3 regions of the Shinella zoogloeoides genome follow, and region 3 is predicted to be linked to each of the others. Evidence: predicted binding sites of a transcription regulator. Region 3 holds the regulator's gene; each other region holds the start of a gene.
The links. Region 3 encodes PhoB, which activates phosphate uptake and scavenging genes when phosphate is short. Its sites were predicted from a motif close to TGTCATNNANCTGTCAT; they were not measured.

Region 1 (4,179 bases), 1.7 Mb from region 3:
GCCCGAGAAGTCCAGCACACCGGGCTTCTTGCCGATGATCTGGCTGACATCGCGCAGGTGCCGGGAATAGCGGCCTTCCACGCCGCAGATCAGCGCGTCGGCCTCGCCGCGCTTGACGGCAAGCGCGCCGATGACCGTCTGGTTGGTGCGAACGATGGTGCGCGCGGCTTCGAGGATCACGCCCTTGCGGCCGACGATGCGGAAATAGTCGTCGACATAGTCACGGTAGCGCGGATCGTCGTCGGGGTTCACAACCTCGAAATCGACATCCGGGCGCACGCGCAGGCCGTAGCGCTTGAGGCGCGCCTCGATGATCTGCGGGCGGCCGATAAGGATCGGCTTGGCGATGTCCTCCTCCAGCAGCACCTGGGCGGCGCGCAGCACGCGTTCGTCCTCGCCCTCGGCGAAGATCACGCGCTTCCTCTCCGCCTTCTTTGCGGCCGCGAAGATCGGCTTCATGATGAAACCGGAGCGCCAGACGAAGCGGTTGAGCTGGTCGAGATAGGCGTCGAAATCGGTGATCGGCCGCGAGGCGACGCCGGTTTCCGCCGCCGCGCGCGCCACGGCCGGCGCGATGCGCAGGATGAGGCGCTGGTCGAAGGGCGAGGGGATCAGGTAGTTCGGGCCGAAGCTCGGCGTATCGCCGGAATAGGCGCGCGCCGCGACGTCCGAGACCTCCTCGCGGGCGAGCGAAGCGATGGCGCGCACCGCCGCCATCTTCATCTCCTCATTGATCGTGCGCGCGCCGCAATCGAGTGCGCCGCGGAAGATGTAGGGGAAGCAGAGGACGTTGTTGACCTGGTTGGGGAAATCCGAGCGGCCGGTGCAGATCATCGCGTCCGGGCGGGCGGCGCGCGCCTCCTCGGGCATGATTTCCGGCGTCGGGTTGGCGAGCGCCATGATCAGCGGCTTTTCCGCCATGCGGGCGAGAAGCTCCGGCTTCAGCACGCCGGCGGCCGAAAGGCCGAGGAAGACGTCCGCGCCGTCGATCGTCTCGGAAAGCTGGCGCTTGTCCGTCTCCTGCGCGTAGACGGCCTTCCACTGGTCCATCAGCGCCTCGCGGCCCTTGTAGACGAGGCCTTCGATGTCGTGCACCCAGATGTTCTCGACCCTGGCGCCGAGCGAGACGAGCTGGTTGAGGCAGGCGAGGGCGGCGGCGCCGGCGCCCGAGGCGACGATCTTCGCCTCACCCAGCGCCTTGCCGGCAAGCTCCAGCCCGTTCAGCACCGCAGCCGCGACGATGATTGCCGTGCCGTGCTGGTCGTCGTGGAAGACGGGGATATCCATCTTCTCACGCAGCTGGCGCTCCACCTCGAAGCATTCGGGGGCCTTGATGTCTTCCAGGTTGATGCCGCCGAAGGTCGGCTCCAGCGCGGAGACGACATCGACCATCTGGCCGACCGTCGGGGCGTCGATTTCGATGTCGAAAACGTCAATGCCGGCGAATTTCTTGAAGAGGACGGCCTTGCCTTCCATGACGGGCTTGGAGGCGAGCGGCCCGATATTGCCGAGGCCGAGCACGGCCGTGCCGTTGGAGACGACCGCGACGAGGTTGGCGCGCGCCGTATAGTCGGCGGCGGTCGCCGGGTCGTCGCGGATGGCCAGACAGGGGGCGGCGACGCCGGGCGAATAGGCGAGCGCCAGGTCGCGCTGGTTGCCGAGCGGCTTGGTGGGGTTGATCTCGAGCTTGCCGGGGCGGGGGTGGCGGTGGAAGAAGAGGGCCTGCTGGTCGATGTCTCCGCTTGCGGGGCCGTCCTGCGTCCTCGATTTATCACCCGTGCTCATGGTGCTCCCTGTCATGTGCTGTTTTCGTTTCGGCCCTTCGTTGTACGAAACCGCCGCGACGTGAAGTTTTTCGGAACCTCCCATAAAGCCTCAATCAGCGACCTGTGCAATGCCTATTTGCGGATCAAAAATGCATAGGTGTGTCATCAGTTTGAAACAGGACTCTGGTTTTCAACGGAACCAAAGTCGCCCGTTCCGGTGCGGAGTGCGGCGGCCGGCCACCCGGAGACAAACGCATGACCGTAACCCCCGCCGACCCCGATGTCCGTTACTTTCGCACGCTGTTCATCTCGGATGTGCATCTGGGATCGAAGGCGGCCAAGGCGGATTTCCTCATCGACTTCCTGCGGCATCATGAAGCCGAGACGATCGTGCTCGTCGGCGACATCGTCGACGGCTGGCGGCTCAAGCGCAACTGGTACTGGCCGCAGGCCTTCAACGACGTGACGCAGAAGCTCTTGCGCAAGGCGCGCAAGGGCACGCGCATCATCTACATTCCCGGCAACCACGACGAGTTCCTGCGCGATTTCCCCGGCACCCATTTCGGCGGCGTCGAGGTGGCCGAGCGCATCATCCACGAGGCGGCGGACGGCAAGCGCTATCTCGTGCTGCACGGCGACGAATTCGACGTCGTCGTGCGCCACGCCCGCGTCGTCGCCTATCTCGGCGACTGGGCCTATGACGCGGCCATCGCCATCAACGTGGTCTTCGCCGCCATCCGCCGCAAGCTCGGCCTGCCGTACTGGTCGTTCTCCGCCTGGGCCAAGCAGCAGGTGAAGTCGGCCGTCAACTTCATCGGCGAATTTCAGCGCGTGGTCGCCGAGGAGGCGCGGCGCAACGATGCCGACGGCGTCATCTGCGGCCATATCCACCACGCCGTCATCACCGAGATCGACGGGATTCGCTATATCAACAGCGGCGACTGGGTGGAAAGCTGCACGGCGATCGCCGAGCATCACGACGGCGAGATGGAGCTGATCACCTGGCAGAAGCTCGCCTCGGTCCCGGCGGAGGTCCTGCCCGTCTCGCGCCAGATGCCGGCCATCGAGACGAGGGCACCGGCCGGGGCGGAAGCCGCCTGAGCCCTGCCATCCGGCGTCGCGGCACCGGCAGAAATAGCGCATTGGCGTACGTAAGTCCGCATGCTAGAGCGGAGGGCGTTCCAACGCAGGTTCCCCGCCATGACCGCCCCTTCCGTGACCGCCGGCGCGCCGCCGTTTTTCGCCGCGCGCATCGCTCTCGTCTTCTGCGCGCCGATGATGGTCAACGGCATCGCGCTGCCGTTCTTCCCGGTCTGGCTGGAAACGCTTTCGATGAGCGATTTCCAGATCGGTATCGTCCTCGCGGTTCCGATGTTCGTGCGCGTCTTCTCGGCGCCGGTCGCTGGGCTGATCGCCGACCGGATCGGCGAACGGTCGATCGTGCTGCTCTGGTCGGGCACGCTGTCGCTCGCGACGGCGCTGGCGCTGTTCGCCACCGGCTCCTTCTGGCCGGTCCTTCTGCTCTATACGCTGCAAGGGGCGGTCTATTCGCCCTATGTGCCGATTACCGAGGCGATCGCGCTGTCTGGCGTGCGCCGCTGGAATTTCGATTACGGCAGGATGCGGCTGTGGGGATCGCTCGCCTTCATCCTCTCGACGATGACCGGCGGCTGGCTGGCCGGGTTCTATGGCGGGGCGATGGTGCTGCCGGCCATGGCGGTGGCCTTCGTGCTGACGGTGCTCGGCGCGTTCATCGCGCCGAAGATCGGCAAGCCGCGCCGGCCTTCGCCGATCACCGCGATCGCCAGCGTTTCCGGCACGAGCACGCTGCGGCAACGGGACGTGCAGTTCATGCTGGTCGGCGCTTCCCTCATCAGCGCCAGCCATGCCATGTACTATGCCTTTTCGGCGATCCACTGGCAGAAGCTGGGTTTCACCGGCACGGATGTCGGTCTTCTCTGGAGCGCCGGCGTTCTTGCCGAGGTCATCCTGTTCATCTTCGCCGTCCAGCTCCGACGCCGCTTCAATCTCTGGTCCATGATGATCTTCGGCGGCACGGTGGCGGTGGGCCGTTGGATCCTGTTTCCGATGGAGATGGGGTTTGCCGGCTACTTCGTGCTGCAATGCCTGCACGCCTTCACCTTCGCCATCGTCCATATCAGCGTGCAGAGCCGCCTCGTGGAGCGCGTCGCGGAGGAGCAGGAGGCCGCGGCGCAGGGGCTCTACTTCTTCTACACCGGCATCTTCACGGCACTCGCCACCTTCGTCTCCGGCTATACCTATAGCTGGTATGGTGTCCAGGGCTTCCACCTGATGTCGCTCGTCGCCGCGACGGGGCTGGTCTGTATCGTCGCCGGGCGGCTGGTCGCGCCGCGCGCCGGCACTCAGCCCCAGAGCGTGGCTTCGGGCGGGT
Region 2 (4,179 bases), 740 kb from region 3:
CTCCGGCATGGCGCTGGTCAACATCGTCTCGCTGCTGGTCGTGACGCCCGTCGTCGCCTTCTACCTCCTGCTCGACTGGGACCGCATGATCGCCAAGGTGGACAGCTGGGTGCCGCGCGACCATGTGGCGAACGTGCGCCAGATCGCCACGGAGATCGATGCCGCCATTGCCGGCTTCGTGCGCGGGCAGGGCTCCATCTGCATCATCCTCGGCCTGTTCTATGGCATCGCGCTCTCCTTCGCCGGCCTCAATTTCGGCCTGCTGATCGGCCTCTTCGCCGGCGTCATCGGCTTCATTCCCTATGTCGGCTCGCTGGTCGGCCTGGTGCTGTCGGTCGGCGTCGCCGTCGTGCAGTTCTGGCCGGAATACTGGATGATCGCGCTCATCGCCGCCATCTTCTTCGCCGGCCAGTTCGCCGAGGGCAACATCCTGCAGCCGAAGCTCGTCGGCAAGCGCGTCGGCCTGCATCCGGTCTGGCTGATGTTCGCGCTGGTCGCCTTCGGCGCGCTGTTCGGCTTCGTCGGGCTGATGATCGCGGTGCCGGCCGCCGCCGCCGTCGGCGTCCTTGTCCGTTTCGGCCTCAGCCGCTACCTTGACAGCGACCTTTATTATGGGGCGAGCAAGCCCGTTCTCCTCGAAGAGAGCACGCCGGAAGGCGAATACGAGTAAGAGTACCCGAGCAGACCCATGACTTCGCGCAAGACCGCCGAACAGTTGCCGCTGGCCTTCGGGCACGATCCCGCGACGGGCCGCGACGATTTGCTGATTGCCGAGCCCGTCAATGCGGCCGTCGCGATGATCGACGCCTGGCCGCACTGGCCATCGCCGGTGGTCGTCATCGCCGGTCCCGTCGGCTCGGGAAAATCGCACCTTGCCGCCATCTGGCGCGAGAAGGCGGGCGCGGCGCGCGTCGAGGCGAGGGCCGGGCAGGGCGCGGAGGCGGCGGCCGAGCGCGGTCCGGTGCTCATCGAGGATGCCGACCGCGCCGGCTTTTGCGACCGCACGCTCTTCCACATCATCAACAATGTGCGCCAGCACGGCCACACGCTGCTCATCACCTCGAGGCTCTGGCCGATGTCCTGGCCGGTCGAGCTGCCGGACCTGCGCTCGCGCCTCAAGGCCGCGACCGTGGTGGAGATCGGCGAGCCGGACGACGAACTGCTCTCGCAGGTCATCGTGAAACTCTTCGCCGACCGCCAGCTCTTCGTCGAGGAGAAGCTCGTCGCCTATATCGTCGCGCGCATGGAGCGCTCGCTGGAGGCGGCGCAGACGCTGGTCGAACGCCTCGACCGTCTGGCGCTCGCCCGCGGCAGCCGCATCACGCGCACGCTGGCGCAGGAAGTGCTGGGTGAGATGGTCGGCGGCGAGGATTTAGAGGCGTAAGGGCGACGCAGACGTGGCCACCCCCCTCTGCCCTGCCGGGCATCTCCCCCTCACGGGGGGAGATTGGATGGGGCAATGTTTCGCCCATCTCCAGCGTTGCTGATGAAACAGGTTCTTGCCGCTTGCCGATCTCCCCCCTTGAGGGGGAGATGCCCGGCAGGGCAGAGGGGGGTATTACTTTCCCCGCTAATTCCACCGCCCCGGATTGACTGTCACAGTTCTGTCGTCAAACTGCGCTAAGCGCTTCGCGGAAAAGCAGAAATCGAGCGCGGCCGATCGGGCGGCGAATTGGGCGGAACCTTCAATGGATAGAGCGACTTCGGACCTTACGCAGGAAAAGCCCGTCGAGGACGCGGCCCCGGAAGGCGCGACGATCGATGTCGAGGCCCTGATGGCGAGCCCCGAGCGCTTCATCAACCGCGAATTCTCCTGGCTCCAGTTCAACCGCCGCGTCCTCGAAGAGACGCTGAACACCGCCCATCCGCTCCTGGAGCGCGTGCGCTTCCTGTCGATCTCGGCGGCGAACCTCGACGAATTCTTCATGGTGCGCGTCGCCGGCCTCGAAGGCCAGGTGCGCCAGGGCGTCGGCATCCGCAGCCCCGACGGCAAGACCTCGGCCGAACAGCTCGACGACATCCTGAAGGAGATCGACAATCTCCAGATGGAGCAGCAGGCCTCGCTCGCCGTGCTGCAGCAGTATCTCGCCAAGGAGGACATCCTGATCGTCCGCCCGACGGCGCTCTCCAGCGAGGACAAGGTCTGGCTGCAGCAGGAATTCATCCAGTCGATCTTCCCGGTGCTGACGCCGCTTTCCATCGATCCGGCGCACCCGTTCCCCTTCATCCCGAACCTCGGCTTCTCGATCGGCCTCCAGCTCGACAGCACCATGGGCAAGGAGCCGATGACGGCGCTGCTGCGCCTGCCGGTGGCGCTCGACCGCTTCATCCGCCTGCCAGACGCCAAGGGCGCGATCCGCTACATCACGCTGGAAGATGCCGTCGGCCTCTTCATCGGAAAACTCTTCCCCGGCTATATCGTGCGCGGCTCGGGCACGTTCCGCATCATCCGAGACAGCGATATCGAAGTGGAGGAAGAGGCCGAAGACCTCGTGCGCTTCTTCGAGACGGCGCTGAAGCGCCGCCGCCGCGGTTCGGTGATCCGCATCGAGACCGATTCGGAAATGCCCGAATCGCTGCGTCGCTTCGTCGTCGGCGAACTCAACGTGCCGGACAACCGGGTCGCCATCCTGCCGGGCCTGCTCGCCCTCAACACGCTGTCGGAGATCGCCAAGGCGCCGCGCGACGACCTGAGGTTCGAGCCCTACAATGCCCGATTTCCCGAACGTGTCCGAGAGCACGCCGGAGACTGCCTCGCCGCCATCCGCGAAAAGGACATGGTCGTCCACCACCCCTACGAAAGCTTCGACGTGGTGGTCCAGTTCCTTCTCCAGGCTGCGCGCGATCCTGACGTCCTGGCGATAAAGCAGACGCTCTACCGCACCTCCAACGACAGCCCGATCGTGCGCGCGCTGATCGACGCGGCCGAGGCGGGCAAGTCGGTGACGGCGCTGGTCGAGCTGAAGGCCCGCTTCGACGAGGAGGCGAACATCCGCTGGGCGCGCGACCTCGAGCGCGCCGGCGTGCAGGTCGTCTTCGGCTTCATCGAATTGAAGACCCATTCCAAGATGTCGATGGTGGTGCGCCGCGAGGAGGGCAGGCTGCGCACCTATTGCCACCTCGGCACGGGCAACTACCACCCGGTCACGGCGAAGATCTACACGGACCTGTCCTTCTTCACCTGCAACCCGACCATTGCCAGCGACATGGCGAACATCTTCAATTTCATCACCGGCTACGGCGAGCCCGAGGCCGGCATGAAGCTCGCCTTCTCGCCCTATACGCTGCGCCCGCGCATCCTGCGTCACATCGACGAGGAGATCGCCCATGCCAAGAACGGCGCGCCGGCGGCGATCTGGATGAAGATGAACTCGCTGGTCGACCCCGACATCATCGACGCGCTCTACAGGGCCAGCCAGGCGGGCGTGGAGATCGATCTGGTGGTGCGCGGCATCTGCTGCCTGCGCCCGCAGGTGCCGGGCCTGTCCGACAATATCCGCGTCAAGTCGATCGTCGGCCGCTTCCTGGAACACTCCCGCATCTTCTGCTTCGGCAACGGCCACGGGCTTCCCTCGGACAAGGCGCTGGTCTATATAGGCTCCGCGGACATGATGCCGCGAAACCTGGACCGGCGGGTCGAGACACTCGTGCCTCTGATCAACCGGACTGTGCATGAGCAGGTTCTCTCGCAGATCATGTTGGGCAATCTCATCGATAACCAGCAGAGCTACGAGATTCTTGCGGACGGAACGTCCCGGCGCATGGAAGTGCAGCCCGGCGCCGAGCCGTTCAACGCTCAGCACTACTTCATGACCAACCCCAGCCTCTCCGGCCGGGGCGAGGCCCTGAAGTCCTCGGCACCGAAGGCGATCGCGGGCTGGCAAGGCCGCCGGAAGAAGTAAACTGGATATGCATGGTTGAGTCCGAAGCCCAGGGGCGTTTGCCTGGAATTGCCCCGGTGTCAGTCGTGGATATCGGTTCCAACTCGATTCGCCTCGTCATCTACGAGGGCATGAGCCGGTCGCCGGCCATCCTGTTCAACGAGAAGGTCATGTGCGGCCTCGGCAAGGGCCTCGCCAGGACCGGCCGCATGGACCAGGCGAGCGTCGACCGCGCGCTGGCCGCCCTTCACCGCTTCAAGGCTCTTTCCAGGCAGGCCCGCGCCTCCACCATGTTCGC
Region 3 (4,179 bases):
TTGGCCATGATGTGTCCTGTCTGTCCCAGTCCCTGCTATGCCGCCTTGGAGGCGGCCGTCAGCTTTTCCGCTGCCCGCTCGATACGGGCGAGCCCCTCTCGCGCTTCTTCCGCTGTAACGGTCAGCGGCGGCATAATGCGCAGCACGTTGTCGCCGGCCGGCACGCCGAGTAGCTTTTCCGCGCGGATTGCCTTCAGCAGGTCGGCGACCGGTACCTTTGCCTTGATGCCAAGCAGCAGGCCCTCGCCGCGCACATCCTCGATGACCTCGGGGAAACGATCCTTCAGCGCGGCAAGTCCCTGGCGGAAGACGAGCGCGACGTCGCGCACATGCTCGAGGAAACCCTCTTCTAGGACGACGTCGAGCACGGCATTGCCGACGGCCATGGCAAGCGGGTTGCCGCCATAGGTGGAGCCGTGCGTGCCGGCGACCATGCCGGCGGCGGCCTCGTTCGTCGCAAGGCAGGCGCCAAGCGGGAACCCGCCGCCGATGCCCTTGGCGACGGCCATGATGTCGGGCGTGACGCCGGCCCATTCATGGGCGAAGAGGCGGCCCGTGCGGCCGACGCCCGACTGCACCTCGTCGAGGATGAGCAGCAGGCCGTATTCGTCGCAGAGCTGGCGCAGCTCCTGCATGAATTCCTTCGGCACCGGGCGGATGCCGCCCTCGCCCTGCACCGGCTCGATCAGGATCGCAGCCGTTTCCTCGGTGATCGCATCCTTGACGGCGCCGATATCGCCGAAGGGGACCTTGAGGAAGCCCGGCGCCTTGGGGCCGAAACCCTCGATATACTTTTCCTGCCCGCCGGCCGCGATGGTGGCGATCGTGCGGCCGTGGAAGGCGCCGTCGAAGGTGATGATGTGGTACTTGCCGGCATGGCCCTTGGCGAAATGATAGCGACGCGCCGTCTTGATCGCGCATTCCAGCGCCTCGGCGCCCGAATTGGTGAAGAACACCTTGTCCGCGAAGGTCGCTTCCGTCAGCCGGCGGCCGAGGCTTTCCTGGCCCGGGACCTCATAGAGGTTCGACAGATGCCAGACCTTGTCGGCCTGGTCCTTCAGCGCGGCGACGAGATGGGGATGGGCATGGCCCAGCGAATTGACGGCGACGCCGGCGGCAAAATCGAGATAGCGCTCGCCATCTTCGGCGATCAGCCAGACGCCCTCCCCGCGCGTGAACCGGAGCGGCGCACGCATATAGGTTTCATAGAGCGGCGCGGCATCGGCCATGGCGCGTATCCTCCGAAAAGAGATGCGGAAAAACGGGTCCCGTGCTTGACTTTTCCGGACACCAGAAAAATCAAAAGCCGCCTTTCGGCGGCATGCCGCACTATCGGCATTTCACCCCTCCATGTCAACAAAAGTGCATCCCGAAATATGGCTGAACCTGCCGCAAGGTGAGGATTCGCGGCACGCGCGGAAGGTGTCTCTATCGAGTCACACCAGACCAGCAAGTTGGGGAAAACTTAGAAATCGATTCGCGCCGATTCCCGCGACTCTTGTCACAGAGTCCCCCTGTCTCTAGGTTAAAGACCAATTACTAGACTGCATGCGGCGGAACTAGTCACCAAAAGAGTCAAGGCGTTCAGGTTCCGGACCCGTCCGGGACGCGATGAGGGATTCCCGCATTGCGAGCGCCGAGCGGAGACGAGAACATGAACTGGACAGACGAGCGGGTCGAGAAACTCAAGAAGCTCTGGGCCGAGGGCCTGAGCGCGAGCCAGATCGCTGCACAGCTTGGCGGCGTCAGCCGCAACGCGGTGATCGGCAAGGTTCACCGGCTGAACCTGCCGGGCCGCGCCAAGGCCGGCGGCACGCAGACGGCGTCACGCCCGAAGCGCCCGGCCGCGGCAACCCCGCGCCCGTCGAATTTCGCAGCCCGCCCGGCCGTGACGCGCACTGTCGCCCGGCCTGCCGGCAGCGCCCTTCCCAAGGAAGAGCTGGACACCGACTTCGAGACGCAGAGCGAGCAGCTTCCGGTTCCGGCCAACGGCAACAAGGTGGTCGTGCCGATGTCGCGCCGCCTGGAGCTGACCGAACTGACCGAGCGCACCTGCAAGTGGCCGATCGGCGACCCGCTGAACGACGACTTCCACTTCTGCGGCAACGAGTCCCCGGACAACTCGCCCTACTGCACCTACCACCAGCGCCTCGCCTACCAGCCCTCCGCCGAGCGGCGGCGGATGCGGTAACAACAGCGATCGTGGAATGAGATGCGGGCCCTTCGGGGCCCGTTTTCGTTATTGCCGTTGAGATGACCCAAAAACGCGAAACGGGCCCCGAAGGGCCCATTCCCGTCCTTGGGAGGAATTTCGGCGGCTCAGGTTTCCAGCGAATAGCCGGCGCCGCGGACGGTGCGGATGACGTCCTGCATGTTGGCGAAGTTGAGCGCCTTGCGCAGGCGCCCGACATGCACGTCGACGGTGCGCTCGTCCACATAGATGTCGTGGCCCCAGACACCGTCGAGAAGCTGCGAGCGGGAGAAGACACGGCCGGGCGAGGTCATCAGGAATTCCAGCAGGCGGAACTCCGTCGGCCCCAGGCGCACCTCGCGGGTGCGGCGGTGGACACGGTGCGTCTCGCGGTCGAGTTCGATATCGCCGCAGCGCAGCACCGTCGAGACGACCTCGGGCTTGGCCCTTCGCAGCATGGCACGGACGCGGGCGACGAGTTCCGGCGTCGAGAAGGGCTTTACCACATAGTCGTCCGCACCGGTGGCAAGGCCGCGCACGCGCTCGCTCTCCTCGCCGCGCGCCGTCAGCATGATGATCGGCAGGCGCTCCGTTTCCGGCCGCTGGCGCAGGCGCCGGCACAGTTCGATGCCGGAAACGCCGGGCAGCATCCAGTCGAGGATCAAAAGGTCCGGCATGCGCTCCTGCAGGCGCATCTCCGCCTCGTCACCGGAGAGGATCGTATCGACCTCGAAGCCTTCGGCCTCGAGGTTGTAGCGCAGGAGGACGCTGAGCGCCTCCTCGTCTTCCACGACGGCAATTCTCGGCACCATAAAGCGAACCTACTCTCTTTACTCGGAGACGTCGGCGGCAACGACGGACGTCGAGGTGTCGTCCTTCGGGCGCTCGCCTTCCGGCTGCGAGCCGGTCGCCATATAGTAGATGGTCTCCGCGATGTTGGTCGCATGGTCGCCGATACGCTCGATGTTCTTGGCGCAGAACAGGAGGTGCGTGCAGGGCGTGATGTTGCGCGGATCTTCCATCATGTAAGTGAGGAGTTCGCGGAACAGCGAGGTGTAGATCGCGTCGATCTCGTCGTCGCGCTCGCGGATGGCCTTGGCCTTCTCGATCGAGCGGGTGGCGTAGACGTCGAGCACTTCCTTGAGCTGCATCAGCGCAAGTTCGGCAAGATGCTCCAGGCCGCGGGCGAGCTTGCGGGGCATGCCCGAGCTCTGCACGGCGATGACGCGCTTGGCGGTGTTCTTGCCGAGATCGCCGACGCGCTCCAGCTCGGCGGCGATGCGGATGGCGCCCATGATCTCGCGCAGGTCCGCCGCCATCGGCTGGCGCTTGGCGATGGTGACGATGGCCTTGTCGTTGATCTGGCGCTCGGCATTGTCGAGGATGACGTCTTCCGAGATGACCTTCTGGGCCAGCGCCGCATCGGTGGTGACGAGCGCGCGGACGGAATCCGAAACCATCTGCTCGGCCGTGCCGCCCATTTCGGAGATGCGGCGGGAGAGGTACTTCAGTTCTTCGTCATAGATCGAAACGATATGGGTCGATGACATGTCTTTATCCTTGATGCGCTCGGATGGTCAGGGTTTTGGCGACGGTTGCGTCAGCCGAAGCGGCCCATGATGTAATCCTGCGTGCGCTGGTCGTCCGGGTTGGTGAACATCTTGTCCGTGTCGTTCTCCTCGACGAGATTGCCGAGGTGGAACATGGCGGTGCGCTGCGAGACGCGGGCCGCCTGCTGCATCGAGTGCGTCACGATGACGATGGTGAAGTTGGCGCGCAGCTCGTGGATCAGTTCCTCGACCTTGGCGGTCGCGATCGGATCGAGCGCCGAGCACGGCTCGTCCATCAGGATGACCTCGGGGCTGACGGCGACGGCGCGGGCGATGCACAGGCGCTGCTGCTGGCCGCCGGAAAGACCGGTGCCGCCTTCGTGCAGGCGATCCTTCACCTCGTTCCACAGGCCGGCCTTCTGCAGGCTCTGCTCGACG

Region 1: the regulator PhoB is predicted to act here: its motif matches at 1,927-1,943, upstream of Q9316_RS10125 (UDP-2,3-diacylglucosamine diphosphatase).
Region 2: the regulator PhoB is predicted to act here: its motif matches at 1,595-1,611, upstream of Q9316_RS05105 (RNA degradosome polyphosphate kinase).

The regions. Positions count from the first base shown of each region.
Region 1 is NZ_CP132311.1:1,815,063-1,819,241, reverse strand. Features, by position in the region: gene Q9316_RS10130 (NADP-dependent malic enzyme) at 1-1,785, opposite strand, end outside; gene Q9316_RS10125 (UDP-2,3-diacylglucosamine diphosphatase) at 2,022-2,867, shown strand; gene Q9316_RS10120 (MFS transporter) at 2,967-4,179, shown strand, end outside; gene dgcA (N-acetyl-D-Glu racemase DgcA) at 4,151-4,179, opposite strand, start outside.
Region 2 is NZ_CP132311.1:840,641-844,819, forward strand. Features, by position in the region: gene Q9316_RS05090 (AI-2E family transporter) at 1-670, shown strand, start outside; gene hdaA (DnaA regulatory inactivator HdaA) at 689-1,384, shown strand; gene Q9316_RS05105 (RNA degradosome polyphosphate kinase) at 1,689-3,902, shown strand; gene Q9316_RS05110 (Ppx/GppA family phosphatase) at 3,914-4,179, shown strand, end outside.
Region 3 is NZ_CP132311.1:103,562-107,740, reverse strand. Features, by position in the region: gene argF (ornithine carbamoyltransferase) at 1-8, opposite strand, end outside; gene Q9316_RS01415 (aspartate aminotransferase family protein) at 36-1,229, opposite strand; gene Q9316_RS01410 (GcrA family cell cycle regulator) at 1,655-2,191, shown strand; gene phoB (phosphate regulon transcriptional regulator PhoB) at 2,320-3,003, opposite strand; gene phoU (phosphate signaling complex protein PhoU) at 3,022-3,741, opposite strand; gene pstB (phosphate ABC transporter ATP-binding protein PstB) at 3,792-4,179, opposite strand, start outside.